Regions from separate parts of the Pseudoalteromonas translucida KMM 520 genome, predicted to be linked through region 2. Evidence: predicted binding sites of a transcription regulator. Region 2 holds the regulator's gene; the other holds the start of a gene.
What was found. Region 2 encodes sigma-54, which starts transcription at its own class of promoters, with help from an activator protein. Its sites were predicted from a motif close to GTTGGCACGNNNNTNGNNT; they were not measured.

Region 1 (4,216 bases), 1.2 Mb from region 2:
TACTATTTACCCAAATAGCGTGGCCATCAATTCTCGACAGTACAATAGGGCGATCGCTCACTACTTTGTCTAAATCGGCAGCGGTTGGAAATTGCTTTTTTTGCCACAGCTCTTGATTCCAGCCACGGCCAATAATCCAACCTTGTTTGTTATTTGCAAATACTTTGAGTTTATTAGTAACTTCATCAATAGAAAGCGCACCGCGTAAATCTAATTGAGACAAGTTATTACCTAAACCAATAATGTGGCCGTGTGCGTCAATTAAACCTGGTAATAGGGTATTACCATGGGCGTCAATAAGTTTGGCATCAGGAAAGCTATTTTTCAGCGTATCGCCGCCAAGTTTAACTACTTTACCGTTTTTTATAACTAACGTAGAAAATTGCTGAACTTCGCCTTTGTACAAAGGCGTATAGCCGTTGGCGTTGTAAATAACTTTAGTTTGCGCAACTGCAAGGCTTGAGCCAGCGCAAAGGCAAGCGAGTAGCAAAGGTTTGATTGTTTTTTTGAGTGGCATAGTGAGCTTATTTTTATTGTTAATGGCTTTAACATAACAAACTCACTTTTATAATACCAACTACTTGAGGTGGTTGGTTTAATATTAGTGCAGACTAATCCAGTTAATTTATTGGTAAATTAACTACTGGCTCGCATAAAGCGTAAATTCGCTTAAAGAAAGGTGGCCGTCTTTGTCTTTATCGTAACTGGCAAAGCGTGACCATAGAGCAGGGTCGCTGGCTGTTTCTGCTCGGCTTAATAAGCCGTTTTGGTTACGATCAAATTTTTCAAATTGCTTGGCAATGTTATTGCTGCTGGCAAAGCTTGATATGCTACAAATACTAAGCGCAACGAACGCTATATAGCTTATATTTTTCATAAATTACTCAGTAGAGGTTATTCGTAAGATAATTTTTAAATTCAACCAATGAAATTTTATTATCTTGGTTTTTATCCCATTTGCTAAAATTGTTTAGTAAGTGCGGTTGAGCCTCTAGCTCATGGTGAATTAAATAGCCGCTTTGATCTGTATCAAGGTGATCAAAGCGTTGCTTTACATCAAGTGCTAATGAATTAAAGCTTAGTAATAATAAGCAACTAACTAAACAAGCGCGTATCTTCATGGTGCTCCTTCGCAAAGCTCATTTTAATATAACTAGTAGTAAAATAAAGTACTTGCCATAATTTAACGCCCAACATTAAATCCATTTACACACTCCCTCAGGGGTTATAGCAAATACTTTTAGTTAATTTTACAAGACTAAACTTGAATTTAAACTTAAGGCTTAAACGCCTCAAACTCTTTTTTAGAGATCATTTCATCGTTATTTACATCTAAATCAGAAAACTGTTTCATTACTTCTTTATCTTTTTTTGCTTCGGTTATAGATATTTTTCCATCCATATTTTTATCTAAAAAAGCAAAACGAGCATTAAATGATGAAGCCAGTGCAGTAGCACTAATAACTAAAAACAGTAACGAAAATGCGGCTATAAGCTGTTTCATAAAACATTCCTTTAGTTACTAAATTAGTTACTTAATAAACTGTTTAAACTCATCTAGCGACAACTGACCATTTTGATCAGTATCTATTTGTGAAAAGTTTTCATGAAGTACGGCATCTTCACCGGCTTCAGCTTCGCTGAGAGTACCGTTACTGTCTTTATCAAGTTCATTAAAAGTAGCTTGTACATCCATTGCCAGCGCGTTAGCGCTCAAAAAGCCTAGCGCAACGATTGGCATAATAATTAAAAAGCGATTACTCATGATCATTTCCTTATAAGATAAACTTAAGTTTAACTATTACAAAAACGATGCCAACAATTTTTATTTTTTAAATTCAGGTGCTTATGGTTTTTGGTGTTGTAGGTTAAGCAAGTTTTACAGATATCTGTGTGCTTTTTGCAACGTAATTTGGCTTATAAATAAAGAAGCAATACAAATCAAACAGTTGAGTTGTTGCTGTTTGGCAACATGCGGCTTTGCAGTACGAATAACAGATATATAAATTGATTCAGCTAGTGTATAACTTAAACGCTTAATAATAGGCTGTTTAAAGTTACTAAAGGAAGGATGCAATGCCAGCAGTGATGGCTGAAAAATACAAAGCAATACTTAATTGGCGGCCTAATTTAATTAGCCAGTTTGTAATGAGTATGCTGCTGTCGTTATTACCCTTATCGTTAGTGGTTATTGTGTTTTTAAATGCGCTTAATAAGCAGTTAGCTGTAACTCAGCAAGTTGTTAGTAATAACTACCAAGTAACTAAATCGTTTAATATTTTAAAACAAGAACTCAATAGTTTAGAGCGCGCTACTCGGCAAAATTGGGTACTAAAAAGTGAGTCACTCGATACGCTCATAGTTGATAAGTGGCAAGCATCGCTACAAAGTATTGAAGATCTTACACGTATAGCGCCCAGTAAAAGCCACACCGCACAATGGCAGCGTTTAACTAATACTCTGCAACTAGCACACACTCAACTTGTTGAGCAAAAGCAACAACAGGTAGCCTTGTTTTTACCTATTAGCGATTTACTCGCCGAACTTACCTTATGGTTACGCGATAAAAGCGAAACCCAAATTACTAATAACCAAAAAGAAATAGCGCAGTTACAAGCTTCATTTATTAACTGGCTGGTGGCGTTAATTCCGCTAACACTGTTGGTAGGAGGCGGGTTTTTGTGGCGTATAAGTGGCCGCTTAAAAAGCCTAACTAAAATTATTGGTAAATTAGGGCAAGGTGACTGGCAGCAAAAAATAGCCGTACAAGGCTCAGCAGAGCTAGTTGAATTAGGTAATAAATTACAATGGGTGCAAGCTCAGTTACATATACTGGAGCAGCAAAAAGACACCTTTTTACGCCACGTTACCCACGAACTTAAAACACCTCTAGCCTCAATGGTCGAGGGCACCGACCTACTCAGCGATGAAATAGTTGGCCCTATAACTAAAGAGCAACGCGCTGTACTTGAGCTCATTAGCCAGTCTATGGTGCGCCTTCGTACTATGATTGACAGCTTACTTAGTTATAACGCGATTCGTACCAGTAAAGACAGCGTAAGTGAGGTTGAGTTTAATCATTTAATTAATAAAATTAATAGTCATTTTGAGCACCGCCTAACAGCTCGAGAGCAAACCCTTATTTGGCATAACAATTTATCTAATAAGGCGCTTGCATTACCTGGGGAGTTAATTGAAATGATTTTAGTGCAATTAATTTCTAATGGCTTAAAGTTTTCACAACACGGGCAGGCAGTATCTATAGCGTTAACCCTTGAGCACAGTAAGCTAAAAATGGCGATAAGCGACGAGGGATGCGGTATTAAAGAGCATGAAAAAGCACATGTTTTTAGCGCATTTTATCAAGGAAAGCATAGTAAAAATGTTACGCTACAAGGCAGTGGCTTAGGCTTAACTATTGTTAAAGAGTCAGTAGAGCAATTAAACGGACAATTATTAATAGAGCAGAATGAACCCCAAGGTTGTCGATTTTTAATTACGCTTCCCATAACAACAAATCAAGGAGTTAACTAGCATGACCTCGCGTTTAATGGCTATTTTATGTGTGTGTGGCAGTGCCATCATTTTATCGGGGTGCAAAACTAATAACGCCCAACAGCAAGTGGTTGCTAGCCCTGTGGCGCAAACTCAAACTAAAGTAATGAGCGATAAAAACAGCCAGCCAAGCCCAAAGCCTCGGCCTAAAAGTGATCCTATGTATCCCCCTGCGGAGCAAGTAATAGCCTGGCATGCTAATAAATGTGGTGGTTTTAAGTTAACCCCAGATAACAAAGATTTTGTTGGTGAAAAAGAACTAAAAAGCTTTTTTCAATTTATGTGTTTAAACACCAGTAGCGATCCTAATACGGTAATGAGTAAGTTACTTAAACTTGACCAAGCTTACTATTGGCCAGACGATATAAAACAGTATTTATGGCTACAAAAACAACAAGTAACCTTACAAATAAACGCTAAAAAAGAGCAGCAAGCACTTAATAATAAAATGCAACAAACGCTCTCGTCATTAGCAACCATAGAGCAGCAACTGTTATTACGCGAAGAAACTAAGGAGCAGTAGTTATGCCAGCAATAAAACCGCAAGGTGCAAAAGTATTATTAGTGGATGACGATGCCAGCTTATTAAAATTGCTCGCTATTCGTATCGAATCAAAAGGCTACGAGGTTACCACCTGTGAGAGCGGCCTAACTGCGTTAC
Region 2 (4,216 bases):
GTAAAGGCCTTGAAGCCAATTTAACAACCGAGGTGATAAAACTAATTAACCATACGCGAACACTATATTATGACCAATAACCTTGCAAAAATACTTATTATTCCATCGCTTATACTTGTATTTAATAGTAATGCGGCAGAGCAAAGTACTTCCCCACTAGCTAATCAAATTTCTATTAGTGCTGACCGACAAGAAGGTCAACTAAAAGAAAATGTTGGTATTTTTGAAAAAAACGTCGAGATTATCCACGGTAATCGTCGTATCACCGCCGATCGTTTAGAAGTACATAAGCGCGACGAGCTTGGCGATAATAAACAACTATTAATTGCCACGGGCAGCCCTGCATATTTTGAAGAAAAGCAAGCAGATGGCACTGTCATGAGCGCCAGCGCTAACGAAGTACGTTACGATGTAGCGAAACGTTTTTTAACCCTAGTAGGAGATGCAAACATTTCTCAAGCTGGGCAAAAAATCACGGCTAAAAGTATCACCTACGATATAGAACAACAGCTTATAAGTGCTGAAAAAGATGAAAACTCAACTGATCGGGTACACACTATTTTAGTGCCTATAGACGCAAAAAAAGAACAAAAACTCAATAAAGGTCAGCCATGAGTACATTAAAAGCAGAGCTATTAGCAAAAAGCTATAAAGGCCGTGAAGTTGTTAAAAATGTAGGCCTTGAAGTAAAAGCAGGGAGCATTGTTGGCTTACTTGGGCCCAATGGCGCAGGTAAAACCACGACCTTTTATATGATTGTAGGCTTAGTTCCTAGCGACAAAGGTAAAATATCAATTGATGATAACGATATTACCCTACTTCCTATGCACAGCCGTGCTCGTTTAGGTATTGGTTATTTACCACAAGAATCTTCTATTTTTAGAAAGCTCACTGTGTATCAAAATTTAATGGCTATTTTAGAAACGCGTAAGCAACTAAACAAACAAGCCAGAGAAGAAACCCTAAATAGCTTGCTGGACGAATTTAGCCTGCAACATATTCGCGACAGCTTAGGCATGGCGCTATCTGGTGGTGAACGTCGCCGCGTAGAAATAGCACGTGCTTTAGCTGCAGATCCTAAATTTATATTACTTGATGAGCCCTTTGCTGGCGTGGATCCTATTTCAGTACTCGATATTAAAAAAATTATAGAACATCTTAAAAACCGTGGTATTGGCGTGCTAATTACCGACCACAATGTAAGGGAAACCCTTGATGTTTGTGAAAAAGCCTACATTGTTTCTCATGGGGAGCTAATTGCATCTGGTACTCCTGAATTTGTATTAAATGATAAAACAGTACGTGATGTTTATTTAGGCGAGCAGTTCAAACTGTAATATTTATGTTATTACTATAAGCATCTGCTAAGATTAATCATATCAATTTATAAGGATTGTTAGAGATAAATGAGGCAATCATTACAGCTGCGCATGGGCCAGCAACTTACAATGACTCCGCAACTGCAACAGGCTATTCGCTTATTGCAGCTTAGTACCTTGGATCTCCAGCAAGAAATACAAGAAGCACTTGATAGCAACCCATTACTTGAAGTTGATGAGCAAGATTACACGGAAGAATCAGCTGGTAAAAACGAGCAAAAAGCAGATGACATTACTGTTAGCGCCTCTGCCGATGACACCCCAAGCGAGTATGAGCAAGATAGCGGTGAAGCACTAAACAAAGACACCATAAGCGACGATATGGCCATGGATGTATCATGGGATGAATATATGAGCGCAGCGCCTGCCTCTTCATCAGGGCCAATGCCTGAAGATGAATCTATTTATCAAGGTGCATCAACCGAAACCCTGCATGAATACTTAATGTGGCAATTACAGCTCACTCCTTTTAGTCCTACCGATGAAGCTATTGCTATAGCTATTGTTGAAGCCGTAGATGACTCTGGTATTTTAACCCTCAGTTGCGAAGATCTTTTAGCAAGCTTTAACCAAGAAAGTGATGACGAACACGAAGTAGAGCTAGATGAAATAGAAGCCGTGCTAAAGCGCATTCAATTATTTGATCCTGTTGGTATTGCAGCTCGCAGCTTGCAAGAATGCTTATGTATTCAATTAAATCAATTTGATAAAGACACCCCTTATATTAACGAAACAAAAATGGTGTTAACTGATCATATCGATTTACTCGCTGCTCGCGACTATCGTACGTTAATGAAAAAAACTAAGCTCAAAGAAGAAGAGCTTAAAGAAATAATGACACTTATTCATACGCTTAATCCTAAGCCTGCGGATACCATTGTCAGAGAAGAATCTGAATACGTTATACCTGACGTGTCGGTAAAAAAAATAAAAGGCCGCTGGGTGGTAGAGCTAAACCCAGATAGCATGCCAAAAATACGTGTTAACAGCCAATATGCGGCTATGTCTCGTACGGTAAAATCCAGTGGTGACAGCCAATTTATTCGCTCGCACTTACAAGAAGCTAAATGGTTTATTAAAAGCCTAGAAAGTAGAAATGAAACACTCCTAAAAGTAACTAATTGTATTGTTAAGCAACAACAAGCATTTTTTGAACATGGCCCAGAAGCCATGAAACCTATGGTTTTAAACGATGTTGCCGAAATAGTTGAAATGCACGAGTCGACTATTTCACGGGTCACTACGCAAAAGTATATGCACACTCCACGTGGCATTTTTGAGCTTAAGTACTTTTTTTCAAGCCATGTAAGCACCGAAAATGGTGGCGAATGTTCATCAACTGCCATACGTGCCTTGATTAAAAAGTTGATCGCTGCAGAAAACTTAGCCAAACCATTGAGTGATAGCAAGATTGCAGATATATTGGCTGAGCAAGGAATTAAAGTAGCTAGACGGACAATTGCAAAATATCGCGAATCTCTGGCTATTCCCCCGTCGAATCAACGTAAAAGCTTGATTTAAGACGTACAACAAAGAGGAAAATGCTGATGCAACTAAACTTAACTGGTCGTCATGTAGACATTACAGACTCATTAAGAGACTATGTAAATAATAAATTTGCAAAGCTGCAAAGACACTCAGATCACATAACTAATGTGCATGTTATTCTCGATGTAGAAAAATTAAGTCAAAAAGCTGAAGCAACAATTTTTGTAAGTGGCGCTGAGCTATTTGCATCGACCGAACACCAAGATATGTACGCTGCCATTGACTCGTTGATTGACAAACTCGATCGTCAAGTAATTAAACACAAAGAGAAGTTTGCTCGACACTAACACTATGAAATTAAGCTCACTTATATGCCAGGACTGCAGCAAAGCTGTGGTCCTTTTTAATAGTAAAAAAAGAATTTTAGAATTCATCAGTGAACTCGCGCATAAAAAAATGCCGTATTTACCCCAGCAAGATATTCTCACTGCTTTATTAGCAAGAGAAAAGCTAGGCAGTACCGGTATTGGCCGAGGAATAGCAATTCCACATGGCCGTATGAGCGGGGCGCAGGAACCTCTTGCCTTAATTTTAATAAGCGAAACCGCTATTAATTTTGATGCAATTGATAATCGTCCAGTTGATATTTTTGTTGCACTTATAGTGCCCGATGGCGATAACCAGCAGCACTTGAAAACACTAGCCACAATAGCTGATAAACTAAACGATAAAGAGTTTTGTAAGCAATTGCGTGCGGCAAAGTCTGATGAAGCGTTATACCAAGTTATTTTGGATCAATCCTAGTTACTAATAAAGGGGTGGTAAATGGAATTAATTATTATAAGTGGCCGATCGGGTTCTGGTAAATCGGTTGCTTTACGTGTTGTTGAAGATTTAGGTTACTATTGTGTAGATAATATTCCGGTAAATTTACTGCCTTCATTAGTGCGCAGTGTCTCTGATAACTACGATAAAATAGCCGTTAGTATAGACGTGCGTAACCTGCCTAAAGATCAGCAGCAGTTTAACGATATTCTTGAGTACTTGCCCGACTTTGCTAAACCAACGTTATTTTATTTAGATAGCGACGATCAAACATTAATCCGCCGTTATTCAGAAACGCGTCGTTTGCACCCGCTCTCGATTGATTCGCTACCGCTAGATTTAGCAATACAAAAAGAAAAAGAATTACTCGATGTACTCGTAACACGGGCTGATCATGTCATTGATACAACCGATTTAAGTGTGCATCAACTTGCTGAATCTATGCGTGAAACCATACTCGGTAAAAAAGACAAACAGCTTATCATTACCTTTGAGTCGTTTGGCTTTAAGCATGGTATTCCCAA

Region 1: a site for sigma-54 is predicted at 1,802-1,820, ahead of PTRA_RS03180 (EF-hand domain-containing protein). Genes of this name have one in related genera too.

What each region holds. Positions count from the first base shown of each region.
Region 1 is NZ_CP011034.1:680,670-684,885, forward strand. Features, by position in the region: gene PTRA_RS03160 (amidohydrolase) at 1-517, opposite strand, end outside; gene PTRA_RS03165 (EF-hand domain-containing protein) at 641-877, opposite strand; gene PTRA_RS03170 (EF-hand domain-containing protein) at 885-1,121, opposite strand; gene PTRA_RS03175 (hypothetical protein) at 1,277-1,504, opposite strand; gene PTRA_RS03180 (EF-hand domain-containing protein) at 1,532-1,765, opposite strand; gene PTRA_RS03185 (HAMP domain-containing sensor histidine kinase) at 2,077-3,534, shown strand; gene PTRA_RS03190 (hypothetical protein) at 3,536-4,078, shown strand; gene PTRA_RS03195 (sigma 54-interacting transcriptional regulator) at 4,081-4,216, shown strand, end outside.
Region 2 is NZ_CP011034.1:2,886,179-2,890,394, forward strand. Features, by position in the region: gene lptC (LPS export ABC transporter periplasmic protein LptC) at 1-80, shown strand, start outside; gene lptA (lipopolysaccharide transport periplasmic protein LptA) at 70-615, shown strand; gene lptB (LPS export ABC transporter ATP-binding protein) at 612-1,337, shown strand; gene PTRA_RS13370 (RNA polymerase factor sigma-54) at 1,407-2,900, shown strand; gene hpf (ribosome hibernation promoting factor) at 2,927-3,214, shown strand; gene ptsN (PTS IIA-like nitrogen regulatory protein PtsN) at 3,219-3,671, shown strand; gene rapZ (RNase adapter RapZ) at 3,693-4,216, shown strand, end outside.